DNA from 3 places in the Sinorhizobium sp. CCBAU 05631 genome. Region 2 is predicted to be linked to each of the others. Evidence: predicted binding sites of a transcription regulator. Region 2 holds the regulator's gene; each other region holds the start of a gene.
The links. The regulator PhoB, encoded in region 2, activates phosphate uptake and scavenging genes when phosphate is short. The targets are predictions, from matches to a motif close to TGTCATNNANCTGTCAT.

Region 1 (10,693 bases), on a different replicon from region 2:
TCGGCCGCCAAGATCACCGCCGTCGTCATGTTCCTGGTCGCCTGCGCCGCGGTCTCCGCCTGGCTGATCACCGTCGCCGACGTGCCCGGCGCGCTTGCGGCCCTCGTCGAGCCGCTGATGGACAACCAGACGGCACTCCTCATCGCCATCATGGCGCTGATCGTCGTCGTCGGCACCGCCATGGACATGACGCCGACCATCCTGGTGATGACGCCGGTGCTGATGCCGATCATCAAGCAGGCGGGCATCGACCCGGTCTATTTCGGGGTGCTGTTCATCATCAACAACTCGATCGGCCTGATCACGCCGCCGGTCGGCACCGTGCTCAACGTCATCTGCGGCGTCTCGAAGCTGTCGATGGAAGAGTTGATGAAGGGCGTGATGCCCTTCCTGATCGCCGAGCTGATCGTCCTGTTCCTGCTCGTTCTGTTCCCCGAACTGGTAACCGTGCCGGTCTCCTGGTTCGGGCACTGACACAGATTTTTACGCATTCAACACGGCCGGTGGGAGTACCGGTCCAACCCTGGGAGGAAAACATGTTAAAGAGACTGACCAAACTGGCGCTGGGCCTCACCCTGCCGCTCGCCTTGATGGCTGCCGGGCCGACCAACGCGGAGATCGGCGAACACACGCTGAAATTCGCCTCGGCCAACAACAAGGGTCACCCGCAGGTGACCGGCATGGAGAAATTCGCCGAGCTGGTGAAGGAAAAGAGCGGCGGCAAGATCGAGGTCAAGCTCTTCCCGGGCGGCACGCTCGGCGGCGATGTGCAGACGATCTCGGCGCTGCAAGGCGGCGTGATCGAGATGACGGTGCTGAACGCCGGCATCCTCGCCAACAACGTCAAGCAGTTCGGCGCCGTCGACCTGCCCTTCCTCTTCAACAGCGGCGAGGAAGCCGACAAGGTGATGGACGGCCCGTTCGGCGAGAGCCTCACGAAGCTGCTGCCCCATACCGGCCTCGTCGGGCTCGGCTATTGGGAGCTCGGCTTCCGCAACCTCACCAACAACCGCCATCCGGTGACCAAGCTCGAGGACATCAAGGGGCTGAAGATCCGCACCATCCAGTCGCCGATCCCGCTCGAACTCTTCAACACGCTCGGCGCCAATGCCGTGCCGCTCCCCTACACCGAACTCTATACCGCGCTCGAGACCGGAACGGTCGACGGCCAGGAGAATCCGGCGGCAAACATCCTCAACGCCAAGTTCTACGAAGTGCAGAAGTACATGACGCTCACCCGTCACCAGTACAACCCGCAGATCGTGCTCGTCAGCAAGAAGTTCTGGGACGGGCTGAATGACGAGGAAAAGGCCGTGCTGCAGGCGGCCGCGACCGAGGCGCGCGACTTCCAGCGCAAGGTTTCGCGCGAGAAGGATGCCGAGGCGCTCGAGGAGATCAAAAAGACCGGCATGGAGGTGAGCGAACTCAGCCCCGAGGAAACGCAGAAGCTGCGCGATGCCGTTAAGCCGGTGATCGAGAAGTTCAAGGCCGAGATCGGCAGTGAGACGGTCGAGGCGCTGTTCAAGGAGATCGGCGCCGCACGCGGCCAGTAGCGGCCGGCCAATCGTCCGGTCCGCCCGATCCCAAGCGGCGGACCGGAAGACCCTCGCGACGGGACGGATAAAGTGAGAGCGGAAAGCATGACCGAGACGCTTGTAAGACCCTTGAAGGCCGGCCTGATCGGCGCCGGCATCCAGGCCTCGCTGACCCCGGCGATGCACATGGCCGAGGGTGCCGCCCAGGGGCTCAGCTATCACTATGAGCTGATCGACCTGCAGGCGCTCGGCGCCACGGAGGACGACCTGCCGCGTCTCATCGCCGAAGCGGAAGCCCGCGGGCTTGCCGGCCTCAACATCACCCATCCCTGCAAGCAGGCGGTGATCGTCCATCTCGACGAGCTCGCCCCCGACGCCCGCCGGCTCGGCGCCGTCAACACCGTGGTGCTCAAGGGCGGCCGGCGCCATGGCCACAACACCGACTGGTGGGGCTTTGCCGAGGCATTCCGGCGCGGCCTCCCCGACGCGGACCTCTCCTCCGCCGTCCAGCTCGGCGCCGGCGGCGCTGGCGTCGCGACGGCCTATGCGGCGCTGTCGCTCGGCTTGCGGCAGCTTACCGTCTTCGACCGCGAGCCGGAACGGGCCGAAGCACTCGCCGACATGCTCTCGCCGCTCTTCCCCGAGGCGGAGATCGCGGCAGGCGCCGATCTCGCCGCGGCGATGGCCGAGGCGGCCGGGCTGATCCATGCGACGCCGACCGGCATGGCGAAATATCCGGGGCTGCCGCTCGATGCTGCGCTGCTTGAGTCCGGCCACTGGGTCGCCGAGATCGTCTATTTCCCGCTGGAAACGGCGCTGCTGAAGGAAGCCAGGCGCCGCGGCTGCCGCACGCTCGACGGCGGCGGCATGGCCGTGTTCCAGGCCGTCGGCGCCTTCCGGCTGTTCACCGGGCTCGAGCCGGATGCGGCGCGGATGCTCGAGCATTTCCGGGCGATGACGGGGTGAGGGTTTCGGGGGCTGTGGCGCGAGGAGCATCTACCGTAACTGCCGGGCGACACCCCCCTCTGCCCTGCCGGGCATCTCCCCCGCAAGGGTGGAGATGGGCAGGAGGCACGCCGTCGGCCGCGGCCACGCGGCAAGGAGGTTGGCGCCGTCGATGAGAGGAGCGGGGCGCCTGCATCTAGTCGATCTCCCCCCTTGCGGGGGAGATGCCCGGCAGGGCAGAGGGGGTGTCGCCCGCCTCCCATTTTTCGCATTTCGATTCTAACCGCGAGGACAGGACGATGAAGACCTCGATAGCGACAGTTTCCTTAAGCGGCGACCTCATCGACAAGCTGCGCGCCATCGCCAAGGCCGGCTTCGACGGCGTCGAGATTTTCGAGAACGACTTCCTCGCCTTTGACGAGAGCCCGCGCGAGGTCGGCCGAATGGTGCGCGACTTCGGCCTGGAGATCAGCCTGTTCCAGCCCTTCCGCGACTTCGAGGGCATGCCGGAACCGCTCAGAACCCGCACCTTCGACCGCGCCGAGCGCAAGTTCGACCTGATGCAGGAGCTCGGCACCGACCTGGTGCTCGTCTGCTCCAACGTCTCGCCGGCCGCACTCGGCGGCATCGACCGGGCCGCGGCCGATTTCCGCGAGCTTGGCGAGCGCGCCGCCAGACGCGGTTTGCGCGTCGGCTACGAGGCGCTCGCCTGGGGCCGCCACATCCATGATCACCGCGACGCCTGGGAGATCGTCCGGCGGGCCGATCATCCGAATATCGGGCTGATCCTCGACAGCTTCCACACGCTGTCGCGCAAGATCGAGGTTAATTCGATCCGCTCGATTCCCAAGGAAAAGATCTTCATCGTCCAGCTTGCCGATGCGCCGCTGATCGACATGGATCTTCTCTACTGGAGCCGGCACTTCCGCAACATGCCCGGCGAAGGCGACCTGCCGGTGACCGAGTTTACCCGCGCGGTGGCGGCGACCGGCTATGACGGCTATCTGTCGCTGGAAATCTTCAACGACCAGTTTCGCGGCGGCAATGCCAATGCGATCGCCGTCGACGGCTACCGCTCGCTGATCTATCTCGGCGACCAGGTGAAGCGCGCCGAGCCGGATATCCGGCTGCCGGTCCCGGACATGCCGCCGCGCGTCGACGTGAAGGGCGTCGCCTTCGTCGAGTTCACCGCTTCCGAAGAGGAGGCGGGCGAGCTCGAAGCGCTGATCCGCACATTCGGCTTCCGGAAGGCGGCGCGGCACCGGACGAAACAGGTGCTGGTCTACCGCCAGGGCGCCGTCAACCTGGTGATCAACACCGAGCGCGAGGGTTTTGCCAACGCCTCCTATCTGGTGCACGGCACCTCGGCCTATGCCTTCGGCCTTTCGGTCGACGATGCCGCGGCGACCGCCGAACGCGCCCGCGCCCTCGGCGCCGAGCCCTTCGAGCAGGCCGTCGGGCCGGGCGAGCTCAAGGTGCCGGCGATCCGCGGCGTCGGCGGCGGCCTGATCTATTTCCTCGACGACAAATCCGAGCTCGCGAAAATCTGGGAGATCGAATTCGAGCCGGTGACCGACGGCGCCCCGGCGGCGCCGGCCGGCCTCACCGTGATCGACCACGTCGCCCAGACCGTCAAATACGAGGAATTGCTGACCTGGCTACTGTTCTACACCTCGTTGCTCGACACCAAGAAGACGCCGATGGTCGACATCATCGATCCGGCCGGGATCGTCCGCAGCCAAGTGGTCGAAAACAACGCCGGCACGCTGCGCCTGACGCTGAACGGCGCCGAGAACCGCAACACGCTCGCCGGCCGCTTCATCGCCGAAACCTTCGGCTCCGGCGTCCAGCACCTCGCCTTCGCCACCGACGACATCTTCGCGACTGCTCAGGCCCTGCGCGCCAACGGCTTCAAGTCCCTGCCGATCTCGCCCAACTACTATGACGACGTCGAGGCCCGCTTCGGCCTCGATGCCGAGTTGGTCGAGCGGCTGAAGGCCGAAAACATCCTCTACGACCGCGACGACCACGGCGAGTTCTTCCAGCTCTACAGCCCCACCTATGGCGAAGGCTTCTTCTTCGAAATCATCGAACGGAGGGGTTATCGCGGCTACGGTGCGGCAAATGCGATCTTCAGGATTGCGGCGCTGAAGAAGTATTTGAGGCCTGAGGGGTTGCCGAAGGATTGAGGGGATGGGGGATTTTTGGGTTGGCCATTGCGGCCTCTCTCCCCTTTGCGCCAGCACCGGTCATTGCTCCTCCTTGAGCGAGTGGCTGCAGAAGGTGCAAGACCGGACACTCGCCCGGCCTGAAATTACACCAGGCCGGCCTTGCAAAGCCCGTCCACGACTAGCTCGAAATCGTCGGGGTTCTTGTAGGGCAACACTTTGCGACGGTATTCGAGGGAGTAGTCGGGATTGACCCGGAACACCTCCTGCCAAGCCGCGCGGGCATCGTCGAAACGGCCCAGATGGCCGTAGCTCGCTGCCAGGAGCGCGCGCGAGACATCGGTAACGGGATTGCGGGTCAGCCGCTCTTTTAGCAAGCCAACCGCCTGTTCGTACCTTCCCAGGTGAAACGACGCCAAGGCTTGGAAGTGCAATAGCACATCCGGAAAATATGGGTTCAAGACCTTCGCCCGATCGAAATGCTTGAGTGCCTCGTCGGCCCTGGCCGAGTAATTCAGTGCCTCGCCCAGGCTGACGTGCCCTTCAGCGAAGTTCGGATTGAGGACTATCGCACGCTGGGCCTCGCTGATGGCCACGTCGTGCCGTCGCGAATACAATTCGACGATGCTCAGCGCCCAGTGCGCCCTGGGATCGCGATCATCCAGCGCTACCGCCCGCGTCGCAAGCTCTTCCGCTTGCTCGCGCGAATTCGGCGGTGACGGGCTCCATCCATTCAAATAGTCGAGTACGTGGGTGAGGGCCAGGAACGCGTGGGCCGAGGCGAAATTCGAGTCCAGTTTGATTGCACGTTGCAAAAGGTCCCGGGCGGCGACGTTCGTCTCCTTCGTCAGCCGGTGCCACAGCTCTCGGCCACGCAGGAAATAGTCATACGCCTCAATGTTGCCGGTGTGCTCGGGCGCCAGCCGCTGCCGGTCGCCCTCCGTCAGGTTGATCGCTAGTGCGCCAACGATCTGCTGCGTGACGTCGTCCTGCACCGCGAATATGTCGGTGAGGTCGCGATCGAAGCGCTCCGCCCACAGATGTCCGCTCGAGGCTGCGTCGATAAGCTGCGCCGTGATGCGCACCCTGTTTCCCGATTTGCGGACGCTGCCTTCCAGCACGTAGCGTACGCCGAGGTTTCTGCCGACCTCCTGCACGTGAACGTTCTTGCCCTTGAACGTGAACGACGAATTGCGGGCGATGACGAAGAGCTGCGGCAGCTTTGAGAGAGATGTGATGATGTCTTCGGAGATTCCGTCGGCGAAATATTCCTGCTCGGCATCACCGCTCATGTTGGCGAAGGGCAGCACGGCGATCGACAGTTTCGGCGGCAGTTCCGTCGTCGGCCGGCTTGTCACCGGCTGTGAGGTCGCGGTTGCCTTTGCCTCGGTGGTGCCGACACGCAGCGAATACACCCGGATCGGCTCGGCGATGTTCTTGAGCTGCGTGTTGCCGAGATCGCTGACTGAGAGGTCAAGCCGCGCCTTGACCTGGCGATAGGCATCCTCGGATAGGCAGATGGCCCCTGGCGCAGCGACGCCCTCCAGACGCGAGGCGATGTTGACGCCGTCGCCCATCAGGTCGCCGTCGCTTTCCTCGACCACGTCGCCGAGATGAATTCCGATCCGGAACTCGATGCGGCGGTCCTGCGGCACGCCGGCATTGCGCTCGACCATACCGTTCTGCACCTCAATGGCGCAGCGCACGGCGTCTACTACACTGCGGAACTCGACCAGCGCCCCATCGCCTGTGCGCTTGATCACGCGTCCGTTGTGCACGGCGATGGTCGGATCGATCAGGTCGCTGCGCAGCGCCCGCAACCTGGCCAAAGTACGGTCTTCGTCTGCGCCGGCCAGCCGGCTGTACCCGACCACGTCGGCAGCCAGGATCGCCGCTAGCTTGCGGTTCTCGCTCACAGGGCCATCTCCTCGTCTCCACAATAACAGGAAGACACAGGGAAGAGGAAATTTTCGGGGTCCCGTTCAGAGCGACTTTGGGTGAGATCATCGCTCGCCATTTGTTCGCCGGCAATCGTGAATGCTCACAATGTCGAGCACTCGCAACCCGGTGCCAATGGGCGCAGACGTCCTGCCTGGGCAATGACTGTCCTGGCAACTTTCGGACATTCGACACCGTGACGCCGAAAGTCGGCTCAGGGCCGCAAGCTGCCGCTGCTTTCCGGCAAAGCTCCGCAGCAACCGTTCAGCCTCGCAATGCGCGACATTGAAAAAAGAACGGACCGGGAATTGCACGCGCTCTGCGCCCGAATGAGCATATTTCCCGGGCGTTTCTGACCAGCGCCAGCTCCCTACGACGTACTCACCACCAGCGGCAGCTCACCCGTTTCCAGCCGCGACTCCTGCGAGCCGATCGACATTCTGTTGCCGCGCCAGTCGGCGCTGCCGGCGAACCAGCTGCGGACCCAGATGACCGGCAGCAGCAGGTCGCGGGTGAGCATGGCGACGAGCGACCAGCGGGAGAGATGCCAGTTCTTGCGATGGACGAGCAAAAATTCCGGCAGGTAGGCGGCGGTTGCGACAAGAGCGGCGACGGCGGGCACGCTGTGACCCGCAGCGACAGCGGCGATCGCCGACAGCAGGAGCGGCGGCACGACGCCGGCCAGAATTTCCGGCGCGAAGAACTGCGGAAAGGTGACGCGCCGCAACCGCGCCCAGCGGCACTGCCGGGCCCAGACCTCGCGGAACGTCCTTGTGCCGAGCGGCTGGTCGAACGGCGCGGAAACGAGGTGCACCTTCAGGCCGAGGCTTCTCACCAGCTTGGTTGCGGCCGCATCCTCGGCGATCTCCGCCGCCAGCGCCTGGATGCCGCCATTGGCATCCAGCAGGCTCTTGCGCCAGAGCATGCTCTTGCCCTGGGCGAAGCCGAAGCCGAGGGCCTCGCCGGCATATTGCCAGCGCGCCTGGTGGGCGTTGAGGAAGGCGCACTCGACCTCGGCCCAAAAGCCGTTCGGGCGTGAGCCGAGCGGGGTCGAGCAGACGAGCCCGCACTCGGGCCGCCACGCCGCCATCAGCCGAACGAGATAGTCGGCCGGCATCAGCACGTTCGAATCGGCGAGAACCACCCATTCATGCGCGGCCGCATTCCAGCCCTTTACGCAGTTGTTGAGCTTCGGATTGGCGCTGATCCGGTCGTCGCCGATGAGGATCGCCGCGGGAATGCCCGGGTGGCGCCGGCGCGCGGCCTCGATCAGCGGAATCAACGGATCCTTGGCATCGGCGACGCAGAAGATGACTTCGTATTCCGGCCAATCCAGGCGAAACGCGCTTTCAAGCGTTTCCCGGGAAAATTCTTCGATTCCGCAGAGCGGGATGACGAGGGAGACCGGCGGTCGATAGGTCGTCCGCGGCTGCGGGCCGAGACGCGGCCAGATCCGCCAGCCCGCTATCATCAGGCTCAACAGATTGATGGCTAGGAAGGCACCGGCGACGAACAAGATGAGCATCATTTACCCGGGCAACGAACCGCGATTCCGACGAAGTTGAGTTCCGGATAAACATCATCGCAAGATGACAGGCGAATGACAGTTGGGCGCTCTCGGGGCCGTGGCTGAAGCACCCCCCTCTGGCCTGCCGGCCATCTCCCCCAAAAAGGAGGGAGATCATTTGCGGCCGGCCCCTCGCTCCGACCTTGCCGCTTCTGTAAGCGGAACGCTTCGCTCGAGGTGCAAAGCGTGCCACATCCAATCTCCCCCCTTGTGGGGGGAGATGGCCGGCAGGCTAGAGGGGGTGGCCATCCGCATTCGAGCCCTTGCTGCGTGGGACGAATTGAACAAATTCCCTGCCCGGTTAATTATATGTCTGCGCAGTGCGCCTTTTCAGGGCGCCCGACGGCCGCCGCTTGTTCCATGCCCCGTCCTCGTACCGGAACAGGCAGCACAAGAATTTAGACAGAGACGATGGATTTCGTCGAGACCATCAATGCCACCGCGGCGTGGCTCGAGCGGTTTGTGCTCAACGAATGGACGCTCTATCAGTGCGCCGTGATCGTCGTCGGCTATTTCGCTTGCGGCCTCGCCGCTAAGCGCCTGGAGCCGGCGCTCGAAGCCCGCGCCCGGATGATCAGGGGAAATCCGGACCTGCTGCGCGTCATCATCGCCTTCATGCGGCGGCTCAAATGGCTGTTCCTGATCGTCTGGCTGTGGATCGCCGACGTCGTGCTGTCGCGCTACGGCTGGCCGTCCTATCGCTGGCTGGTGGGCACGGTGCTGACGCTGGTCGCCGCCTGGTTCATCATCGCGGTCTTGACCCGGATCATCCGCAACCAGACGCTGGCGCGCGTCGTCGCCGTCCTCGGCTGGCTCTACTTCGCGCTTTACGCGCTCGGGCTGGATCGCCCGGTGCTGACAGCGCTCGACAATGCCGCCGTCAATCTCGGTGCCGTTCGTCTTTCGCTGCTGCTCGTACTGAAGGCGATCGTGCTCTCCGCCGCAATGATCTGGCTCGCCGTTCTCACCGGCAACATGTCGTCGAACTGGATTCAGAAATCCGCCGACCTGACGCCGTCGCTGAAGGTGCTGATCAGCAAGCTGATCAAGATCGGGCTCATCGTGCTTGCCGGCACGATCGCGCTGTCGGCGACCGGCATTGATCTGACGGCGCTCACCGTCTTTTCCGGCGCCGTCGGCGTCGGCATCGGCTTCGGCCTGCAGAAGGTGGTCTCCAACTTCATCTCCGGGATCATCATCCTGCTCGACAAGTCGATCAAGCCGGGCGACACGATCACGCTCGGGGAAACCTTCGGCTCGATCCGCGACCTGCGCTCCCGCTTCGTCTCCGTCATCACCCGCGACGGCAAGGAGTATCTGATCCCGAACGAGGACTTCATCTCCGAGCAGGTGGTGAACTGGTCGTTTTCCAGCGACTATGTCCGCATCGACGTGGCCTTCGAAACGTCGCCGAAGAGCGATCCGCACGAGGTCGCCCGGCTTGCGATCGAAACCGCCAAGACCGTGCCGCGGGTCGCCAGCGCCTATGCCGAGCCGGTCTGCTGGTTGACCGGTTTCGGCGGCTCGTCGCTTACCTTCAAGCTGAGATTCTGGATTTCCGATCCGGCCAACGGCCTGACGAACATCCGCGGCCAGGTGTTCATGGCGCTCTGGGACGCCTTCCAGGCAGCCGGCATTGCGACGCCCGACCCGCGCGAGATCATCATGAAGACGCCGGTCGAAATCACCGGCGCAGAAGAGCCGACAGCTCGCGAAACAGCCGCTCGTCCTCGGACTGTGCCGCGTTGAAGCGCAGAAAATTGCCGGCCGTCTGCGCCTGGCTGAAGACATTGCCGGGGGCGAGCACGATGTTTCTGGCAAGCGCCCTTCGGGCGAGCTCCGCCGCGTCGATGCCGTCCGGCAGGCGGCACCAGACGAACATGCCCGCCTGCGGCTCGATCCAGGGCTGAATGCCGATCGCCCGGAGCTTTCCGATCGTCTCGGCCATTGCCCGCGACAATCGCTGCCGCACCGTCTCCATGTGCCTGCGATAGCTGCCGTCCTTCAACAGCGTCAGCACCAGCTCGGCGGCAAATCCGGGACCGCCGAAACTGGTGGCGATCTTCAGATCGGCGAGCGGCTCGATCCATTGGCGGGGCGCGACGATGAAGCCGCAGCGCACCGCCGCCGACAGCGACTTCGAAAAGCTGCCGATATGCACCACCCGCTCGAGCCCTTCGAAGGCGGCAAGCCGCGGCGCCGGCGCCTCTTCGAAATCGGCAAAAATGTCGTCCTCGACGATCGTCAGTCCCGCCTGGTCGGCGAGCTTCAAGAGGCGGTGGGCGATAAGCGGCGTGAGCGTCGCGCCGGTCGGATTGTGGAGGGCGGAATTGGTGATGTAGAGGCGCGGCCGGTGTTCTTCGAGCGCCGCGGCAAAGCGCTCGATGTCCGGCCCGGCCGGCGTATAGGGAATGCCGACGATTTTTGCCTGATGCGCCCGGAGCAGCGCATGAAAGTTGAAGTAGCACGGATCGTCGACGAGCACGGTTCCGCCCGGCTCGACGAGGAAGCGGCAGAGGAGGTCGATCGCCTGGGTGCCG
Region 2 (10,693 bases):
GTCTGGACGATCAGCTTGCCGTCGAACTTGAGCGAGGTACCGAGCAGGACCGTCAGCACGACGGTTTCGGCAACCAGCCGCGCCACCGGCAGCGGGTAGCTGTGCCGCTCGAGGATAGCGTCGAGCATCGGGCCGAGCTGCACGGCTCGGCCACGCACGTCGAGGCCCTCGACCTGGAAGGGAACGACGTGGTCGTCACCGGCAAAATCGAACTCGCCAAGTCCCGGTGCTGTCTCTGTCATCGTTTGCTCCTTGCATGGATCACAGCGGCCAAGCAACCCGCCGTCGCCGTGATCGAACTTCCATCCTGCGGATGCAAGAGCAGCCGCGCACACCCTGCCGTTCGTTGCACCGCTGCGTCTCGATCGAGAGGCGCAACGTTCGCATGACACCGTGCATTGCTCGTGACATCGAGAGCGCCGATCGACGCACTCCGTCTCTAACTGCCGCTTATCCTATTTGATCCCGGCATGGACCGATTTGTCCAGCAGGCAAGCGCGGCTCCGGAAGCGCCCCGTATGCGGCGGATCCGCTGAAACGCGCTGTGGCGAGAAACGGCGCAGCGGCCGAACTCTCCCGCACATCGCCTAGATCGTGTCACCGCTCTCCGATTTCAATAGCCCGGCCTGGCCCTCGAACGGTCCCGTCAGACGGCACCCAGGCACCAGGCGAGGATCGACTTCTGCGCGTGCAGCCGGTTCTCGGCCTCGTCGAAGACGACCGACTGCGGGCCGTCGATGACCTCGTCGGTGACTTCCTCGCCGCGATGCGCCGGTAGGCAATGCATGAACAAGGCCTCCGGGGCCGCGTGCTTCATCAGCGCCGCGTTCACCTGATAGGGCTGGAAGACGTTGTGCCCGCGGGCGCGATGCTCCTGGTTCATCGACACCCAGGTGTCGGTGACGACGCAGTGCGCGCCGGCAACCGCCTGCTCCGCCTCATGGCAGAGCAGGATTTCGCCGCCATTGTTACGCGCCCAGTTCAGGAACTTGTCCTGCGGCTCGGAGCCGAGCGGCACGGCCATGTTCATCCGGTAGCCGAAGCGCGCCGAGCCTTCGATCAACGAGTGAAGCACGTTGTTGCCGTCACCCGCCCAGGCGAACGTCTTTCCCTTGACCGGCCCGCGATGCTCCTCGAAGGTCATGATGTCCGCCATGATCTGGCAGGGATGCGTGTCGTCGGTCAGCCCGTTGATGACCGGAACGGTGGCGTGCTCGGCCAATTCCAGAAGCCGGCGATGATCGGTCGTGCGGATCATGATGGCGTCGACATAGCGCGACAGCACCTTGGCCGTGTCGCCGATCGCCTCGGCGCGGCCGAGCTGCATTTCGGTCCCCGACAGGAACAGCGTCTCGCCGCCGAGCTGCCGCATGCCGACATCGAAGGAAACGCGGGTGCGGGTCGACGGCTTTTCGAAGATCATCGCCAGCATCTTGCCGGCAAGCGGTTTCTCGGCGGTTCCGGCCTTGGTCGCCGTCTTTCGTGCGCGGGCATCGTCGATGATCGTGCGCAGGTCGGTCGCGGTCATTGCCGAGAGATCGAGAAAATGTCTGGTGGCAGTCATAATGCTGTAGTTCCTGTCATAAACCGGTAATCGACCGTCCGTCGCGACCTCAGGCCGCGGCCGTTCCGCTCTTGGCGCGCACCGCCTCGGCGGCACGCTCGAGTCGTGCCAGCCCCTCGCGCGCTTCGGCGGGCGTGGTGATCAACGGCGGCAACAGCCGCAGCACGTTCTCACCGGCCGGCACGGCAAGCAGCTTCTCGGCGCGGATCGCCTTCAGGAAGTCGGCGGAAGGCACCTTTGCCTTGATGCCGAGCATCAGGCCGTCGCCGCGGATCTCCTCGATCACGTCGGGGAAGCGATCCTTGAGCGAGGCAAGCCCCTGGCGGAACACCAATCCCACGTCGCGGACATTCTCCAGGAAACCATCGGCCAGGACGACATCGAGCACCGCATTGCCGACCGCCATCGCCAGCGGATTGCCGCCGTAGGTGGAGCCGTGGGTGCCGGCCACCATGCCGGCCGCCGCCGCTTCCGTTGCCAGGCAGGCGCCGAGAGGGAAGCCGCCGCCGATGCCCTTGGCGACGGCCATGATGTCCGGCTTGATGCCCGACCATTCATGCGCGAAGAGCTTGCCTGTGCGGCCGACGCCGCACTGGACCTCGTCGAGGATCAACAGCAGCCCGAACTCGTCGCAGAGCGCGCGCAGTTCCTGCATGAATTCTTTCGAAGCGAGGCGAATGCCGCCCTCGCCCTGGATCGGCTCGACCAGGATTGCAGCGGTCTCGTCGTTGATCGCGGTCTTGACGGCGGCGATGTCGCCGAACGGCACCTGATAGAAGCCCGGAGCCTTCGGCCCGAACCCTTCGATGTATTTCTGCTGGCCGCCGGCGGCAATCGTCGCGATGGTGCGGCCGTGGAAGGCGCCTTCGAAGGTGATGATGTGGAACCGCTCCGGATGGCCCTTGGCGAAATGGTAGCGGCGCGCCGTCTTGATCGCACATTCGAGCGCTTCCGCACCGGAATTGGTGAAGAACACTCGATCGGCGAAGGTGACCGCCGTCAGCCGCTGCGCCAGGCTCTCCTGGCCGGGAACATCGTAGAGATTGGACACATGCCAGAGCTTCTCCGCCTGCGCTTTCAGCGCTTCGACGAGATGAGGATGGGCATGGCCGAGCGAAATGACCGCGACGCCGGCTGCAAAGTCGAGATAGCGGGTGCCGTCTTCGGCAATCAGCCAGACGCCCTCGCCTCGCTCGAAACGCAACGGCGCACGCAGATAGGTGTCGTAGAGCGGCGTTGTTGCGGCCATGATCAGCATCTCCTTCGTCATCGGCATCGCTGTCGGACGTATCGGCCCGACAAAAATCAAAAATGCCGCCTTTCGGCGGCGCAGGCACTATTCCCATATCGCGGCGCAATGTCAACAAAACCAAGGCTTGCAACAGTCGCGCCGGCCCGGATTCCGCACCGCGAAAAAATCCCGATGCGGGGCTTGCAAAAATGCAACTATCCGACAGCAAGTTGGGGAAAACTGCGAAATCGATTCGGCGCGATTCCGGCGACTCTTGCCACGGAGTCACCCGGCCGGTAGGTTAATATTCAATTACTAGACGCATGCGGCGGACCTAGTCACCAAAATAGTTATCGCGTTGTAACTCCGGGGCTTTTCCGGAGAACGGTGATGGATTCTGCCATCCCAACGCCGAGAACGGGGAGTGCAGACATGAACTGGACGGACGAGCGGGTTGAGAAGCTGAAGAAGCTATGGTCCGAGGGCCTAAGCGCGAGCCAGATCGCGGCGCAGCTGGGAGGCGTCAGCCGTAACGCGGTGATCGGCAAGGTTCATCGGTTGAGCCTGCCAGGCCGCGCCAAGGCCGGCGGAGCGACAGCGGCGGCTCGTCCCAAGCGGACGACCTCGGCGCCCCGCGCCCCGAACTACGCGGCACGCGCCGTGACCCGGACGGTTACCCGCGCTGCCGGCACGGCCGTGCTCAAGGAAGAGGTCGCCGTCGATCTGGTGGCGGAGCAGGATCTCGCACTCGACACCAACATTGTCGTGCCGATGTCGCGCCGGCTGGAACTCACCCAGCTGACCGAGCGGACCTGCAAATGGCCGATCGGCGACCCGCTCAAGGAAGAATTCCACTTCTGCGGCAACGACTCGCCGGAATCCTCCCCCTATTGCAGCTACCACGCTCGCCTCGCCTACCAGCCCTCGGCCGAGCGGCGCCGCGCGCGCTGATCGGTCGGAGCAATAACAAATAACGCATGAAGGGGCCCGTCGGGCCCCTTATCACTTTGGAACGCCGGAAGAGCAGCGCAAGCGTCAGCTTTCCAACGAATAGCCGGCGCCGCGCACCGTCCTGATCACATCGGGCATATTGGAGAAATTCAGAGCCTTGCGCAGCCGGCCGACATGGACGTCGACCGTTCGCTCGTCGACATAGATGTCGTGCCCCCAGACGCCGTCGAGCAGCTGCGAGCGGGAGAAGACGCGGCCTGGCGAGGCCATCAGGAACTCCAGGAGCCGGAACTCCGTCGGGCCGAGCCTCACTTCGCGGGTGCGACGATGCACGCGATGGGTTTCGCGGTCGAGCTCTATGTCGCCGCAGCGAAGCACCGTCGACAGCACTTCAGGCTTCGCTCGCCGGAGCATCGCTTTGACCCGCGCCATCAGCTCCGGCGTCGAGAACGGCTTGACGACGTAGTCGTCGGCACCGGTCGCAAGGCCTCGCACCCGCTCGCTTTCCTCGCCGCGCGCCGTCAGCATGATGATCGGCAGCCGCTCGGTCTCCGGGCGCTGTCGGAGACGGCGGCAAAGCTCGATGCCGGAGACGCCGGGCAGCATCCAGTCGAGGATGAGAAGGTCGGGCAAGCGCTCCTGCAGGCGGATCTCCGCTTCGTCGCCGCGAAAGATCGTATCGACCTCGAAGCCCTCAGCCTCGAGATTGTAGCGCAGCAGCACGCTGAGCGCTTCCTCGTCCTCGACAACGGCTATCTTCGGCAACATTCAGTTACGACTCCTTGCCTAGATTCATGATTGGCGGGTGTCCCCTCAGTCGGTGACGGATCCGAGCGTTGACGTCATGTCGTCCTTCGGCCGCTCGCCCTGCGGCTGGGCGCCCGTCGCCATGTAGTAGATGGTTTCGGCGATATTGGTGGCGTGGTCGCCGATACGCTCGATGTTCTTGGCGCAGAAAAGGAGATGCGTGCAGGGGGTGATGTTGCGCGGATCCTCCATCATGTAGGTCAACAGCTCGCGGAACAACGAGGTGTAAATCGCGTCGATCTCCTCGTCGCGTTCGCGGATGCTGTTTGCCTTCTCCGGCGAACGCGAGGCGTAAACGTCGAGGACCTCCTTGAGCTGGATCAGGGCGAGTTCGGCGAGGTGCTCGAGACCGCGCGCCAGCTTGCGCGGAATGCCGGAGCCGGCAACCGCGATGACGCGCTTGGCAGTGTTCTTGCCGAGGTCGCCGACGCGCTCGAGATCGGCGGCGATCCGGATCGACCCCATGATCTCGCGGAGATCCGCGGCCATCGGCTGTCGCTTGGCGATGGTGACGATCGCCTTTTCGCCGATCTGGCGCTCGGCGTCGTCCAAGATTGCATCGTCGGAAATGACCTTCTGGGCGAGCGCCAGATCGGAATTCACCAAAGCCCGGACGGAATCCGCCACCATCTGCTCGGCCTGGCCGCCCATCTCCGAGATCCGGCGCGTCAGATATTTAAGCTCTTCGTCGAAGGCTGTCGTTATGTGGGGGTGAGACATCTACGGTTCCTCGAGGGCGCACTCTTCGCGGTGGGTTTTCGGGCGATCAGCCGAAGCGGCCCATGATGTAATCCTGGGTGCGCTGGTCGTCCGGATTGGTGAACATCTTGTCGGTGTCGTTCTCCTCGACGAGATTGCCGAGGTGGAACATGGCGGTGCGCTGCGAGACGCGGGCCGCCTGCTGCATCGAGTGGGTCACGATGACGATGGTGAAATTGGCGCGCAGCTCGTGAATGAGCTCTTCGACCTTGGCCGTGGCGATCGGGTCGAGGGCCGAGCAGGGCTCGTCCATGAGAATCACTTCCGGGCTGACGGCAACGGCGCGGGCGATGCAGAGGCGCTGTTGCTGGCCGCCGGAAAGACCCGTCCCCGGCTCCTGCAGGCGGTCCTTCACCTCATTCCACAGGCCCGCCTTCCGCAGGCTCGTTTCGACGATCTCATCGAAATCGGCCTTCGTGCGGGCCAGGCCGTGGATGCGCGGCCCGTAGGAAACATTCTCATAGATCGACTTTGGGAACGGATTGGGCTTCTGGAAGACCATGCCGACGCGGGCGCGCAGTTCCACCACGTCGATCGACGGATCGTAGATGTCGTCCTCGTCGAGGGTGATCCGGCCGGTGACCCGGCAATTCTCGATCGTGTCGTTCATGCGGTTGAGCGTCCGCAGGAAGGTCGACTTGCCGCATCCGGAAGGACCGATGAGCGCCGTCACGGTATTCTCGCGGATATTCAGGTTGACGTCGAAGAGCGCGCGCTTCTCGCCGTAATAGACCGACACATCCTTACCGATCATCTTCAAGGGCACCGTGTTCATTTTCTGGTCCAGAGCCTTTTCGACTGCAGCTTCCGACATGATGTTCATAGTCCTTACCCCACTACCAGCGACGCTCAAAGCGACGCCGCAACAGAATTGCGCCGAGGTTCATGATGACGAGGAAGATCAGCAGGATGATGATCGCCCCCGAGGTACGCTCGACGAAGGCGCGCTCAGCCTCGTTCGCCCACATGTAGATCTGCACGGGGAGCGCCGTGGACGGTTCGAGCGGCGAGCCCGGATAGTCGACGACGAAGGCGACCATGCCGATCAGGAGCAGCGGCGCCGTCTCGCCGAGGGCGTGCGCCAGGCCGATGATCGTGCCGGTCAGGATGCCGGGCATGGCAAGCGGCAGCACATGGTGGAAGATCGTCTGCATCTTCGAGGCGCCGAGGCCGAGCGCGGCGGAGCGGATCGACGGAGGCACGGCCTTCAGCGCGGCGCGCGTCGCGATGATGATCGTCGGTAGCGTCATCAGGGTCAGCACGAATCCACCGACGAGGGCCGCCGAGCGCGGCATGCCGGCGAAATTCACGAAGACGGCGAGACCGAGAAGGCCGTAGACGATCGACGGCACGGCGGCGAGATTGTTGATGTTGACCTCGATCAGGTCGGTCAGCCGGTTCTTCGGCGCGAATTCCTCGAGATAGATCGAGGCGGCGACGCCGATCGGCAGCGACAGGACGAGGACGATCAGCATCATATAGGCAGACCCGACCAGCGCCACGCCAACGCCGGCCGCTTCCGGGCGGCTCGATGCGCCGAACGTGAAGATGCCGGTGTTGAAGCTCTTCTTCAGCACGCCGGCCTCGGCCAGCTGGTTCATCCAGGCGACCTGCTGGTCCTTGACCTTGCGCTTCGATTCGTCGACCGTGAGGTCGATCTGGCCCTTGAAGGCCGAATCGATGTTCGCGTCGGCGAGCAGCGTCACCGGGATCGTCTTGCCGATCACCGAAGGGTCGGCAACGACAATGTCACGCAGCTGCGTGCGGACGCTGTCGGAGACCATGTCGTTCGCCTGTTTCACAAGCGGCCGCTTCTTCGGGTCGATGCCGAGCTGCTTGACCAGGGCGTCGCGGACGAGCACCGGATAATTGGCGGTCATCAGTTGCTTCGGATCGGTCGCGCGCTCGTTCTTCGGGTCGATCACCTTTTCGGAAAACTCGATCGGCAGCGTGATCGTCGTCTGCTGGAAGGCCGTGTAGCCTTTCGAGACAACACTCCAGACAAGGACCGCCAGGAAGAACAGGCCGATAACGATGGCGCTGATGCCATAGGCACGGAACCGGCGCTCCGCGGCGTAGCGGCGCTTTATGCCGATGTCGCGGCGGCTTTCGGCGGGACGGGTCGAGACCCTTACCGTGGGAGAAGCAACGTCGGTCATTCGTACTGTTCCCGATATTTGCGCACGATGTAGAGCGCATAGATGTTGAGGCAGAGCGTGATGACGAAGAGTGTGATGCCGAGCGCGAAGGCGACCAGAGTCTGCGGCGAAGTGAACTCCAGGTCGCCGGTCAGCTGGTGGACGATCTTGACCGTTACCGTCGTCATCGGTTCGAACGGGTCGAGCTGCATGCGCGCGGCGACGCCGGCAGCAAGCACGACGATCATCGTCTCACCGACCGCGCGCGAGGCGGTCAGCAGCAGCGCTCCGACGATGCCGGGCAGTGCGGCGGGAAGAATGACCTTCTTCACCGTCTCCGAGCGCGTCGCGCCGAGCCCGAGCGAGCCGTCGCGCAGCGCCCGCGGCACCTGCGTGATGATGTCGTCCGACAGCGACGAGACGAACGGAATGAGCATGATGCCCATGACGATGCCAGCGGTCAGCACGCTCTGCGCCTGAATGAAATTCTGGTAGTTGCCGGTGATGAGGCCGTTCAGCTGCGTCGAGATGTCGCGCAGGAACGGGCCGACTGTGACGAGCGCGAAGAAGCCGTAGACGATCGTCGGGATGCCCGCCAGCACCTCCAGCAGCGGCTTCGCAATAGACCGCAGCCGCGGACTGGCATACTCGGCCATGTAGATGGCGGCGAACAGGCCGATCGGTACAGCAAACAGCATGGCGACAAAAGCGATATAGAGCGTACCGCCGAGAAGCGGCAGCAGGCCGAACTGGCCGGAGGCGCCCTCGCTGCCTGCCGCGGCGAAGCGCGGATCCCAGACCGTGCCGAAGAAGAACTCCATCGGCGAAACCATGCTGAAGAAGCGACCGGCTTCCGACAACATCGAGCCGATGATGCCGATCGTCGTCAGGATCGCGATCGACGAAGCGACGACGAGCGAGCCGAGCATGACGCGCTCGACCTGATTGCGGGCGCGAAAGCGGGTGGTAACGTTGCGGATTGCATAGAGGCCGCCGGCGATGGCGACGAGCAGCACGACGGCGCTCATCAGCCAGCGGCTGTAACCGCGCATCGTATTGAACTGCTCAGCCGCCTCGACCATGTACGGCTCGCCTTCACCGGCAAGCGCCACGCCCTTGGCGGCGAGCGTTTCGCGCAGATTGGCCGAACCGGTCTTGACTGCCTCGATTTCCGCGGTGTCGAGGCGTTTAAGCCCCGTGGCGACCGCCTTCACCTGGCCGAGCGCGAGCTGCACTGCCGCGTCGCCCTGACTTTGGACCGTATCAGGGAGCGCCGAGCGAACGGCGGAATCGACATGAAGCGGCGAGGCGATCAGCCATGCGGCAAGCACCAGGACCGCGGGCAGCACTGCCCAGATGGCGACATAGCTGCCATGGTAGCCCGGCAGCGAATGCAAGGTGGCAAGCTTGTTGCCGGACTCGGCAAGCGAACGGGCGCGGCCGGCAAAATAGGCAACAAATCCAACTAAAGCGATGATCAGGAGAAGAAGCGAGGTGCTCATCGGCACGTCTCCACGGCAGGGCCGCCAAAAAATCCAACTATGCAAGGTCCCGGCGCAGCGGAAAGCTGCACCGGGACCGGTCTTGATCAGAGCAGATTGCCAGCTTCGAAGGTCTTGCGGATTTCTTCGCGCTCGGCATCCGGAGCAGCAACCAGGCCGTATTCGGCAAGCGGGCTGTCGGGGCCGATCATCTGGTCGTCGACGAAGAACTCGACATATTCCTTGAGACCCGGAATGACGCCGAGATGCGCCTTCTTGACGTAGAAGAACAGCGGACGGGAAACCGGGTACTCGCCGGAGGCGATCGTTTCGGTCGACGGTACGATGCCGTTGACGGTCGCGACTTTCAGCTTGTCGGCGTTGTTTTCGTAGAACGACAGGCCGAAGACGCCGATGCCGCTCTTGTTGGAAGCGATCCGGGCGAGCGTCTCGGTGTAGTCGCCGTCGATGTCGACGGCGAGGCCGTCCTTGCGCACGGCAACGCACTTGCTGTGCTGCTGCTTTTCATCGCTGACGGCAGCCTTGATGACGTCCTGAGCGCCGGAGGCCTTGCAGCCCGCAGCGAGGATCTTCTCTTCGAAGACTTCGCGCGTACCATGCTTCTGACCCGGGATGTAGGCGGCGATTTCGGCATCCGGCAGCGAAGCGTCGACTTCCGACCACTTCTTGTAGGGGTTGGCAGCGAGCTTGCCGTCGACGACGACTTCAGCGGCGAGCGCCTTGTAGAGGTGCTCCGGCTTCAGTGCGATATCGGCATTGCCGGCGTCCGTCGCGAAGACGATGCCGTCGTAACCGATCTTGACTTCCTGGATCTCGGTCACGCCGGCTGCCTTGCAGGCCTCGATCTCGCTGTCCTTGATCTTGCGCGAGGAATTGGCGATGTCGATCGTGTCTTCGCCGACGCCCTTGCAGAATTCCTTCAGGCCGGCGGAAGAGCCGCCGGATTCGACGACCGGGGTCTTGAAGTCCGGGAATGCCTCGCCGAAGCTTTCGGCGACGATCTTTGCGTAGGGAAGAACGGTCGAGGAGCCCGCGACCTGGATCTGGTCGCGAGCGACAGCAGCGCCCGCGAATGCGGCGGATGCAACCAGCGCCGCTACACTGAGTTTAAGGATGTTCATTGATGTTCTCCCGGAATGGGCTCGTGTTGGTGCGCTAGCGATCAGCGCTCTCTCGCCGTTTAATCGGCTGCCCTAGTTAGCCGCCGATGGCTACAGGTTTTATGTCAATTGGGTGAAACATTTATGACAGGCTAAGTCATTGAAGATACTTGGGTATCTATGCTCGTCGCAGCCGACGCACGCTTTTTGTGTCAGAAGCGCACCGTGAAGATCGTGCGCTTGCCGACCTCCGAATGGATGAGCAGGCGCGCCCGGTGGCGGGTCAGGATGTGCTTGACGATCGCGAGGCCAAGGCCAGTCCCTTTCTTGGACCGGCTCGCCTCCACGTTAACCCGATAAAAACGTTCGGTAATTCGCGGCACATGCTCGGCCGGAATCCCCGGCCCATGGTCGGTGACCGAGACCTCTGCCTGACAACCCTCGCCGCCGGTCAGGCGCACCTCGACCTTCTTGCCTTCCTGGCCGTATTTGCAGGCGTTTTCGACGAGATTCTCGAAGACCTCGATCAGTTCGTCGCGATCGCCCCGGACGACGACCGGGCCCTCGGGCACCTCGAGCGAGATCGTCACGTCGAGATCGCTTGCCAGCGGCTGAAGGCTGTCGCGCACATGTCCGAGCAG
Region 3 (10,693 bases), 660 kb from region 2:
TGGGCCTGAAGGGCGATGAGGTCGTCACGATCGACAACCTCGCCAATGTCCAGCCGCGCGAAAGGCGCGTCGCCAAGATCTCCTATGGCGACGGTTCCGTGAAGGAAGTGCCGCTCATCTGCCGTATCGACACGCTGGACGAGGTCACCTACGTCAATAATGGCGGCATCCTGCAGACGGTTCTGCGCGATCTCGCGGCCTGAACCGGCCGTCCGCATTCTGCTTCAACGATCTGGCCGGGGCATCAGCCGATGCCCCGGCTCTTTTTTTGCGCTAACTGCCGCCGCTTATGTCCGTCGACGTTTTCCCCAGCCTGCCCGCAGGTCACTCCAACGTGACTTTCTGTTGAAACCGGCCCGTCGTATGTAATGTACTCCCCTGATGGAAGCGCCCGCCCGACAAATACAAGTGACGCCATGACTTTCGCCTTGCTGCCAATGCTCCGCCGCCTGGCCCTGACCATGGGCCTGCTCGGTGCCATCAGCGGAACGGCGGCGGCCGACGACGGCAAGGCGTTCAAGGGTGTGGTCGAGCTTTTCACCAGCCAGGGCTGTTCGTCCTGTCCGCCCGCCGACGCCGCCTTGAAGGCGCTTATCGACGAGGGCGAGGTCGTGGCACTCGCCTATCACGTCGATTACTGGAACTATCTCGGCTGGGCCGACACGCTTGCCACCAAGGAAAACACCGAGCGGCAGTATGCCTATGCCCGCATGCTCGGCCGCAGTGGCGTCTACACGCCACAGGTGGTTCTGAACGGCCGCGATCACGTGAACGGCTCCGACCTCCAGGCGGTCAAGTCCCGTCTGGCGACGATGAGCGCCGGCGGCGGCGGGCTCGCCGTGGCGGTCGATGCCACGATCGGCGGCGAGGAAATCTCCATCAAGGTCGGCGCCGGTGAGGGCAAGGCGAATGTCGTCGTCGTCTATTTCGACCGGGCCCGGGAGGTCAAAGTCGAAAGAGGCGAGAACAAGGGCAAAGAAATCGCCTATTGGCACGCGGTCAAGGATATCCAGACCATCGGCATGTGGGACGGCAAGCCCGCCCAGTTCACGCTCCCCGCCTCGGTGCTGATCGAGGGGCGCGGCAATAGCGGCTGCGCCATCCTGCTGCAATCGATGAAGGATGCGGAAACGCCAGGCCCGATCATCGGCGCCGCAACCCTTCTCGCCGGCCCGCAAGGCAAGCTGTAGCGACGCGAAGGGCTCCGGTCAGGAGTTTGCCCCTTGTCTGCTCGTGGAGGGACGTAAGCGGGTGCGGCATCGTCCCTTCGCCCCGCTTGCGGGAAGAAGGTGGCGGCAGCCGGATGAGGGGCAGATGCGAGCGCACGCGCCGAATTCGAGGCGGAGGGATGGTTCGGCCCGGCAGCATCGAGGGGCTGGGGCTGAGGGTTCGAAGTTACCGGACCGAACCGGTCATGTCTGCGTTTGGAAACCTCCCGCAGCATGACAACCTGTCCGGACATACGGTGGCAACGACTCGTCCGGCAGCGGTCGGAGTTTTGCGGTGAATTGGGGCGGCGATTTGACTGAATTGCGGCAAGGGCAAGAATTGCCCGCCTTGCCAACAGCTTCCGGCTTGCTTTTCGTCTCTCGTCAGGCACACTGTCATGGTCCTGTCACATCAGAAGGCCGAATTGCCGATGACCGATCAATCGGATTTGCCGGAGGGCGAAGCGCGTCACCAGGGCCAGACCACATCGAATGTGGTCGTCGATTTTCACGAATACAAGCAAGCCAAAAACCCCCCACCAGTCACCTTCCACCGCCGTGAGCTGGACCTCGTTCTGAGACTCTACGGCCGCATGGTCGGTGAGGGCGAATGGCGCGACTACGCGATCGACCATTTGAAGGACCGTGCCGTGTTCTCGGTGTTCAAGCGCGCCGGGGAAGTCCCGCTCTACCGCATCGAGAAGAACCCCAAACTCGCCGCCAAACAGGGTGCCTACAGCGTGCTGAACGCTCAAGGCACGATCCTGAAGCGCGGCCACGAGCTGGCACAGGTCCTCAAAGTCTTCGACAAGGTGCTGAAGCTCGTCGAGACATAACGCAGCGTCTCCATTTGGAATTGCCCCTCATCCGCCTCCCGGCACCTTCTCCCCGCAAGCGGGGCGAAGGACTATGCCGCGCCGGCTCCAGTCCCTCTACCCGCGTACGGGGAGAGGGTTAGTCCTCGGGTTTAACCCGAGGAGAGGGGCAATCAGCTCCGGTAAAGCGTATCCGGATAGGCGCCCTCGGCGGGCAGGGTGTCCGTCCCCTCGCCGAGAGGAAGCTGCATGATCGCGGTATCCAGCCAGCGCCCATGCTTGAAGCCGGTTGCCTTCATCGTTCCCTGATGCTCGAAGCCGACGGCGCGATGAACGGCGATCGAGGAGGGGTGGGCGCCGCCGATCACCGCCACCATCTGGCGAAAACCGAGCGCGGTGCACCGCTTGACGAGCTCCTCGAGCAGCGCCCTGCCGATGCCTTGGCCGCGCGATTCCGGCGCCAGATAGATCGAATCCTCCACCAGGAACCGATAGGCGGTCCGGGTGCGGAAGGCCGACGCATAGGCGTAGCCGAGCACGCTGCCCTGCTCGTCCGCGGCGACGATATAGGGATAGCCGCTGCCGGTGATCGTCGAAAAGCGCAGCGCCATCTCCGCCTCGGAGGGCGGCGTCACCTCGTAGGTCGCGACACCGTTCAGGACCGACTCGCGGTAGATCTCGGTGATGGCGGGAAGATCGGCGGCGACGGCGTCGCGAAGCGTGAAGGTCATGGGAGATTTTTCGTTGTTGGGACTGCTGCAGCATTCGCATGAAGCGGCCGGACCGATCAAGATTCGGCGCAACAAAAAAGGCGGCCGAAGCCGCCTTCTTCGTCAATCCAGTCCCGACTACTCGTTCTTGTTGCCCAGGAACTGCAGCAGGAACATGAACAGGTTGATGAAGTCGAGGTAGAGCGTCAGCGCGCCCATGATAGCCTTGCGGCCGGCAACCGCGACGTCATCGGCCTCGAAGTACATTTCCTTGATCTTCTGCGTGTCGTAGGCGGTCAGGCCGGCGAAGACCAGAACACCGATCACGGAGATCGCGAAGCCGAGGGCCGACGAAGCAAGGAAGATGTTGACGATCGACGCGATGATCAGGCCGAACAGGCCCATGATCAGGAATGTGCCGAAGCCCGACAGATCCTTTTTCGTCGTGTAGCCGTAGAGCGACAGGGCGCCAAACGAGGCGGCCGTCACGAAGAACGTCTGCACGATGCTCTGCCCGGTGAAGACCAGGAAGATCGAGGACAACGAAAGGCCCATCAGCGCCGCGTAGATCCAGAACGTCGTCTGGGCGGCGGAAACGCTCATAGAGTTGATGCGGAAGCTCATGAAGAAGACCAGCGCAAGCGGTGCCAGCATCACGACCCACTTCAGCGGCGAGGCGTAGATGAGCTGGGCGAATGCCGGATTGGAGACGGCAAGCGCATAGGTCCCGTAAGCTGCCACGCCGGTGATCGCCAGCCCCAGGGCCATCAGGTTGTAGACCTTCAGCATGTAAGCGCGAAGGCCTTCATCGATCACGGCACCCGCCTGAGCGCCGGCGGGCGACATTCGGGTTTGGTAGTTTCTCAGATCAGCCATTGTTTCCTCTTTAAGCCCCGGTTGGAATTACGGTGTCGGGCGGCGGGTGTCTGTGCCAGCTCACGCCCAGGCGCCGCTGCGGGGCTCCAGCATGCCTGTGGATAAATATGATGGTGAAAGCCGCGCCGCACAAGACCCGGCCGGGCCTGAATCGAGCAAAGCCGGGCTTTTGGGCGATCAAACACGGGTGATTAACGGTTAATCGCCACCGCTACAGTTCGCGTAGGACCGGCGCGGCCTTCTGCCCGAGGATGCGCCAGGTCCCGGCAAGGCCGATGCCGACCGTCACGACGAGGGCAACGGCGATCGTAGCGAAGGCCACGTCCGGCAGGAAATTCGACGGCAGCGTCATGATGCGGCTGACGACGAACCAGGCCGCAACTCCGCCTGCCAGGAGCGCGAAGACGGCGGTGGCCACGCCGAGAATAAAATATTCGTAGCTGAAGGCGCGGATCAAGGTTCCCCGGGTGGCGCCGAGGGTCTTCAGCACCACCGCGTCGTGGATGCGTGCCCGGTTTCCGGCGGCAAGCGCGCCGGCGAGCACCAGCACGGATGCGATCAACGCCACGGCGGCCGCGGCGCGGATTGCCGTCGCAAGCTGCCCGAGCAGCGTGTTGACGATGTCGAGCGCGTCCTTGACGCGAACGCTGGTGATCGTGGGATAGGTGTTGGTGACGGATTTCAGCACCGCCGCTTCTTCCGCCGCCGTGGCATCCGGGTCGATGATCGTCGCCAGCCAGGCATGCGGCGCGCCGGCAAAGGTGTTGGGCGAGAAGACCATGACGAAATTGATCGACAGCGATTCCCACTCGACATTGCGGAAATTGGCGATCCGGGCGGTGACGTTGCGGCCGAGCACGTTGACCGTGACCGTGTCGCCGAGCTTCAGGCCAAGCTCGCCGGCCTCTTCGGCCGAGAAGGAGACGAGCGGCTCGCCGCTGTAATCCGCGGGCCACCATGCGCCCGCGGTGAGCGTCGAATTCTCCGGCTTGTTCTTCGCGTAGGTGATGCCGCGGTCGCCGCGCAAGACCCATTGTCCGCCGGGCGGCACGGTGCGGCTGTTCACGTCCTGGCCGTTGAGGGCGACGATGCGGCCGCGCAGCATCGGCACCTCGACGATCTTGCCCTTCGGCATCGCCCTGCCGAGCAGCGACCGGAAGCCGTCTATCTCATGACCCTGAATGTCGACGAAGAAGAAATTCGGCGCGCGCTCCGACATGCTGCCGGTCAGCTCGCGCCGCAGATTGCCGTCGATGAGCGCGAGCGTGACCAGAAGCGCGAGGCCCAGCCCGAGCGACAGGACCACCGACGGCGTCAGTGCGCCGGGCCGGTGTATATTGCCGATTGCCAGCCGCAGGGCCGGCGAGTGGACGCGCGGGCTGCGCCGCGCCAGCCAGCCGATGAGGAAGGCAACGGCCCGCAGGACGACGAAGGCAAAGGCGATCGCGCCGAGAAAGATCAGCGAGATGTAGCGGTCATAGGCGGTCCAGACGGCAAGGCCTGCGAGCGCCGCCAGGCAGACGAGCGCGCCCGCGAGATAGGGCCAGGCGGGAAAGCCGCTCGGCTCGAAACCCTGCTGGCGGAAGAGGGCGGTGGCCGGCACCCGGCGCGCCCGGCCGAGTGGCAGGACCGCAAAGGCAAGCGCCGTCAGCAAGCCGAAGAGCGCCGCAAGGCCAAGCGCCGAGGGATAGAGCTCGAAGGATGTCGACACCGGCAATACGTCGGCGAGGAACTGCGCCGCCACGAATGGGATCAGGGCACCGAGCGCGAGGCCGATGGCAATGCCGATCGAGGCGATCATCAGGATCTGTGCGAGGTAGACCGTCGCCACCAGCGAGGCCGGCGCGCCGAGGCATTTGAAGGTGGCGATGACGCCGCGCTTGCCGTCGAGATAGGAGCGCACCGCATTGCCGACCCCGACCCCGCCGACGATCAGCGCTGTCAGCCCGACGAGCGTCAGGAACTGCGAGAAGCGGGTGATGTTGGCGTTGAGCGACGGGGCGGCATTGCTGCTGGTGCGGATCGACCAGCCGGCTGTGGGAAAACGCGCCTGCGCTTCCGTCCGGATCGAGGCGACACGCGACGGATCGGCGAGCCTGATCTTGTAAGCGTGCTCGACGAGGCTGCCGGTCTGCACCAGGCCGGAAACAGCGAGCGCCTCGGCCGACACCATCAGCCGCGGCGCGAAGCCGAATCCGTCGGACAGTGCGTCCGGCTCGCGAATGATCGTGGCATTGACGCGGATCCGCGCATTGCCGAGAAGGATCTCGGCGCCCGGGGCGATGCCGAGCCGCTCGAGGAGCAGCGGCGCGGCAACCGCACCGTAGACATCGCCATCCTTCGCAAGGAGTTCGGCAAGCGGCCCTGCCGGCTCGCTTTCAAGCGCGCCATAGAGCGGATAGGCGCCGTCGACGGCCTTCAACTCCACGAGCGCCTGGTTCGACCCGTCCGGAAGGCGCGCCATCGAGCGCAAGCCGGCGGATGCCGAAACGTCGCCGAAGCCCTCGAGAAAGGCGCGCTCCTCGGGCGTCGCGAGGCGGTTGTTGAGCTCGAAGCGGATATCGCCGGCAAGGATCTCCTGGCCCCGCGAGGCGATCGTCGCGCTGATCGACTGCGACAGCGAATTGACCCCGGCGATCGCCGCCGTGCCGAGCGCGATGCAGGCAAGAAAGATATAGAAGCCCTTGAGACCGCCGCGCATCTCCCGGAGCGCCAGACGAAGGGCGAGGAACGGGCGAAGGCGGCGGATGACCGTGGCTGCGCTCATGCGGATGCGGCCTCCGGACGGGCCGGTTCGGCGAGCGGCGCGGCCTCGGCCCCGGAGACGATCTCGCCCGAACGGACCCGCACCTGCCGGGAGCAGCGCCCGGCGAGGGCCGCGTCATGGGTGACGAGAATGAGGGTCATGCCGCGCTCGCGCTGCTCGGCAAAGAGCAGGTCGGCGATCTGCCGGCCCGTCTCGGCATCGAGATTGCCGGTCGGCTCGTCGGCGATCAGCAGTTTCGGCGACGGCGCCAGCGCCCTGGCGATCGCCACGCGCTGCTGCTCGCCGCCGGAAAGCTGTCCCGGATAATGCGTCAGCCGTTCGCCGAGCCCGACGGCGACTAGCTCTCGGCGGGCGATGCCGAAGGCGTCGCGGACATTGGCGAGTTCCAGTGGCACCGCGACGTTTTCGAGCGCCGTCATATTGGGGATCAGATGAAAGGACTGGAAAACGATGCCGATATTGCGGCCGCGGAAATCGGCGATCTCGTCCTCGCTCATCCGGTGCAGGGCCGTGCCGTCAATGACGATCTCGCCGCGATCGAGGCGCTCGAGGCCGGCCATGACCATCAGGAGTGTCGATTTTCCCGAGCCGGACGGCCCGACGATGCCGACGGATTCGCCGGCATTGATGGTCAGGCTCATGCCCTTCAGCACGTGCACCGAGGCTGCCGCCTCGCCGAGGGTCAGGTCCGCATTTTTCAGTTCGATGATGGTTTTTGCCACGCGGAACGACCCTATATGAAAGAAGAATGGATTGACGAAAAGATTGCCCGCCGATTTAGGAACGGAAGCATGCGATTGAAAGATTTTCTCCCGTTTTTCTTGAGCGTTGCAATGACAATCGCGTTATCGGCGGCAGCCCGGGCCGAAAGCCTCAGCCTCGTCGGCTTCGGCGACAGCCTGATGGCCGGCTACCAGCTTCCGCCGGAGGATGCTTTCCCCGCCCGGCTTGAAAAGGCGCTCAAGGACAAGGGCTTCGATGTCACGATCGCGAATGCGGGCGTCTCCGGCGACACGACTTCGGGCGGTCTCGCCCGCATAGATTGGTCGGTGCCTGACGGAACGAAGGGCGTGATCCTCGAACTCGGCGCCAATGACGCGCTGCGCGGCGTCTCGCCCGAGGAAACCCGCAAAAACCTCGAGGCTATGATTGACCGGCTCCAGGAGCGCGGCATTGCGGTGCTGCTCGTCGGCATGATGGCGCCGCCGAACATGGGTGGCGACTACGGCGCGCGCTTCAATTTGATTTATTCCGACCTCGCTAGGGAACACAAACTCGCCTTCTACCCTTTCTTCCTCGACGGAGTCGTAACCAAAGCAGGACTGCAACTCGACGACGGCATGCATCCGAACAGCGATGGCATCGCCGTAATGGTGGAGCGTTTTCTTCCAACGGCCGAGCAATTCGTCAGATCACTGCACAAAGGAGAATAACGAACATCCACAATTAAGCAGATGTTAATTTCTCAACTCGCCAAATAACAGTTGCGTGCAGAGTCGATGCGTGATTCGCTAAGACATCTGCAAGAGATTCGGGGAGCTCGCCATGCCGAGACTATTCACCGCCCTCGAAATTCCGCACAATGCAGCAATGAGTCTTTCGTTGCTGCGCGGAGGTCTTCCCGGAGCTCGATGGATCGATGTGGAGAATTACCACATCACCCTGCGTTTCATCGGCGATGTCGATTGGCGCACCGCCAATGAAATCATCGACGGCCTCGACCGCATCGAACGGCCGGAATTTCAGTTGCAATTGACCGGCATCGGTGCCTTTGGCTCGAAGAAGCCGCACTCGGTCTGGGCCGGCGTCAGCAACAATCCGGACATGTATGCGCTGCAGGCGGAAATCGAACGCATCTGCCAGCGTCTCGGCCTGCCGCCGGACCCGCGCAAGTTCACGCCGCACGTGACGCTGGCGCGACTACGCGCTTCACGTGTCGACGACGTCGTCGAGTATCTGTCAGGGCGCGGCAATTTCATGACCGCGCCCTTTATCGTTCCGCGCTTCGTCCTCCTATCCTCGCGCGACTCGGTCGGCGGCGGGCCCTATCTGACGGAAGAGGTGTTCCCGCTTCACGAAGGGCGCTTGAGCTTCGCAAGCAGCGAGGAGCAGCCGGCCTCCAGCATCTGGTAGAGCGCCTCGAAGGCATCCGCCGTTTCGTAATAGGGATCCGGAACGTCGTCGTTCCGGCCCGCGGCAACGTTCATGAACAGATGCACCTTGTGGAATGTCTCGGGCGAGGCGAGCCTCCGCAGCTCGGCGACATTGCGGCGGTCCATGCCGAGGATCAGGTCGAAGGCGGCAAGATCGGCCGCGTCGATCTGCCTGCCGCGCAGACCGGAAATGTCGATGCCGTGGGCTCTGGCGACTGCGATCGAGCGGCGGTCGGGAGGATGGCCGATATGCCAGGCACCCATGCCGGCTGAATCGACCGAGACCACATCGCCATAGCCGTTTCGGCGCGTAAGCTGACGCATGATGCCCTCTGCCAAAGGCGATCGGCAGATATTGCCGAGACAAACGAAGAGAATTCTGACGGGTTTCATGGTATCCATGGAGCATTCGACCGCACGTCCACGCGGCATGGTTAGCCTGAAAAGGGCAGGGAGAAAACCGCATGAGGCCCGAAAAGCTCGATGCCGAGACTATCGCCGAGCATCTCCACAGGATGGAAGGCTGGGTTCTCGCCGAGGACGGAGCCTCGATCTGGAAGGCGTTTCGCTTCCGCAATTTCGCCGAAGCCTTCAGCTTCATGACGCAATGCGCTCTCGCGGCGGAGAAGCTCAACCACCACCCGGAATGGTTCAATGTCTACAACAAGGTCGATGTCACGCTTTCGACGCATGATGCCAGCGGCCTGACGGAGCTCGACTTCAAGGTGGCGGCGAAGATGGACCAGGCGGCTGCCGGGCGGATGCCGGATCATCTGAAGTAAGGCCATCTAAATACGGCCATTTGAAATGGCGCCTGCCATGCCCATATCTGGCTGGTGACAAGCGGAACGGACGCGATGGACGACGTGAAGATTGGTGAAATTCTCCTTCCAGGCGAGGAATCCGAACAGGAGCGCCGCGAGCGCAAGGTGCGCCGCCGCTTCTGGCCGACCTTCCGCCGGGCGGTTCGCCAGATTCCCTTCAGCCGCGATCTCGTCGCCGCCTATTATTGCGCGGTGGACCCGCAGACGCCGACGCGCACCCGAGGGATACTGCTCGCGGCACTGGCCTATTTCGTCCTGCCGCTCGATTTCGTGCCCGACGTGCTCGCCGCCGTCGGCTTCTCCGACGACGTCGCCGTATTGACTGCCGCCTTTGCGGCGATCAGCGGCCAAATCAAGGAGACACATTATCACAAGGCCGACGAGACGTTCGGCGAGCGGCTCGACGACTAGCGGCGCCACCCCGTTGCCGAGGTCGCCGCATTGCCGCCCGCGACGACAAACTCTTGCCCGATTCTTTGTGACATAGATTCCGTAAACGTGACGGCTGTGGGCGTGAGGCAGCAGAACGGCGCGTCCGACGAGATTTGAGACAGGAAGATCACCGGCCACGGCCCGCCAGTACCGATGTCCGACCGGACCGGCAAATCCGCACAGGGACGAACCGCACGCCCGCAATGGCCCAAGGCTGCGGGCGCACTGTTCCTGTGGGGCAAAACGGGACGATTGCGGCGATCGTTGACGGTTTGGTAACCTGAATTAAGTCAAAATAAATTCAAATCGTGACTATGCGTTGCCCGTGTAAGCCTGGTTCGGGCAACCGCAAGCTAGGAAATCGGCAGGAACTCATGTTTGCAAGAAAGATCGCAACTGCAATCGTACTCGTAATGGCGGCAGCCGGCGTGGCTTCCGCGCAATCGCCGACGCGAATCCAGCAGTTCAACGCCTGGGGCGCGTACTCCTATCAGTCGGGCGGCGGCAAGGTCTGCTATGTCCTGTCGGTTCCAAAGGAAAAGAGCCCTGCCGGCGTCGACCACGGAGACATCTTCTTCCTCGTCTCGCAGCGCCCGGGGCAGAACATCAGCTACGAGCCGCAGGTGATGATGGGCTATCAGCTACAGGACAATTCGAAGGTCAACGTGGTCATCGACGGACGCACCTTCATCATGTTCACCAAGGGCAACTCTGCCTGGGTCGAGAATGCCGCGGAAGAGCCGGCGCTGGTCGCGGCGATGAAATCGGGCAAGGACATGTCGGTCAACGCCAAGTCGCGCAAGGGCACGGCAACCTCCTACTCCTATTCGCTCTCCGGCATCTCCGCCGCCTTGAAGCAGATCGAGGCCTGCAAGTAGGCCGGACCCTGCGTTCCCGACTCAGAGGCC

Region 1: a site for PhoB is predicted at 8,176-8,192, ahead of SS05631_RS19525 (ceramide glucosyltransferase). Genes of this name have one in related genera too.
Region 3: a site for PhoB is predicted at 1,603-1,619, ahead of SS05631_RS17105 (DUF2794 domain-containing protein). Genes of this name have one in related genera too.

The regions. Positions count from the first base shown of each region.
Region 1 is NZ_CP023064.1:9,090-19,782, reverse strand. Features, by position in the region: gene SS05631_RS19550 (TRAP transporter large permease subunit) at 1-474, shown strand, start outside; gene SS05631_RS19545 (TRAP transporter substrate-binding protein) at 537-1,553, shown strand; gene SS05631_RS19540 (shikimate dehydrogenase) at 1,641-2,501, shown strand; gene SS05631_RS19535 (sugar phosphate isomerase/epimerase and 4-hydroxyphenylpyruvate domain-containing protein) at 2,780-4,669, shown strand; gene SS05631_RS19530 (adenylate/guanylate cyclase domain-containing protein) at 4,795-6,564, opposite strand; gene SS05631_RS19525 (ceramide glucosyltransferase) at 6,957-8,114, opposite strand; gene SS05631_RS19520 (mechanosensitive ion channel domain-containing protein) at 8,565-9,902, shown strand; gene SS05631_RS19515 (PLP-dependent aminotransferase family protein) at 9,838-10,693, opposite strand, start outside.
Region 2 is NZ_CP023063.1:130,452-141,144, reverse strand. Features, by position in the region: gene SS05631_RS00655 (Hsp33 family molecular chaperone) at 1-242, opposite strand, end outside; gene argF (ornithine carbamoyltransferase) at 647-1,564, opposite strand; gene SS05631_RS00645 (aspartate aminotransferase family protein) at 1,614-2,813, opposite strand; gene SS05631_RS00640 (GcrA family cell cycle regulator) at 3,228-3,746, shown strand; gene phoB (phosphate regulon transcriptional regulator PhoB) at 3,831-4,514, opposite strand; gene phoU (phosphate signaling complex protein PhoU) at 4,560-5,273, opposite strand; gene pstB (phosphate ABC transporter ATP-binding protein PstB) at 5,320-6,135, opposite strand; gene pstA (phosphate ABC transporter permease PstA) at 6,149-7,471, opposite strand; gene pstC (phosphate ABC transporter permease subunit PstC) at 7,468-8,952, opposite strand; gene SS05631_RS00610 (substrate-binding domain-containing protein) at 9,039-10,073, opposite strand; gene phoR (phosphate regulon sensor histidine kinase PhoR) at 10,265-10,693, opposite strand, start outside.
Region 3 is NZ_CP023063.1:3,493,556-3,504,248, reverse strand. Features, by position in the region: gene acnA (aconitate hydratase AcnA) at 1-203, shown strand, start outside; gene SS05631_RS17110 (thioredoxin family protein) at 417-1,190, shown strand; gene SS05631_RS17105 (DUF2794 domain-containing protein) at 1,640-2,044, shown strand; gene SS05631_RS17100 (GNAT family N-acetyltransferase) at 2,197-2,754, opposite strand; gene SS05631_RS17095 (Bax inhibitor-1/YccA family protein) at 2,872-3,609, opposite strand; gene SS05631_RS17090 (ABC transporter permease) at 3,821-6,376, opposite strand; gene SS05631_RS17085 (ABC transporter ATP-binding protein) at 6,373-7,098, opposite strand; gene SS05631_RS17080 (arylesterase) at 7,168-7,809, shown strand; gene thpR (RNA 2',3'-cyclic phosphodiesterase) at 7,922-8,509, shown strand; gene SS05631_RS17070 (low molecular weight protein-tyrosine-phosphatase) at 8,449-8,922, opposite strand; gene SS05631_RS17065 (4a-hydroxytetrahydrobiopterin dehydratase) at 8,994-9,311, shown strand; gene SS05631_RS17060 (YkvA family protein) at 9,387-9,764, shown strand; gene SS05631_RS17055 (invasion associated locus B family protein) at 10,160-10,663, shown strand.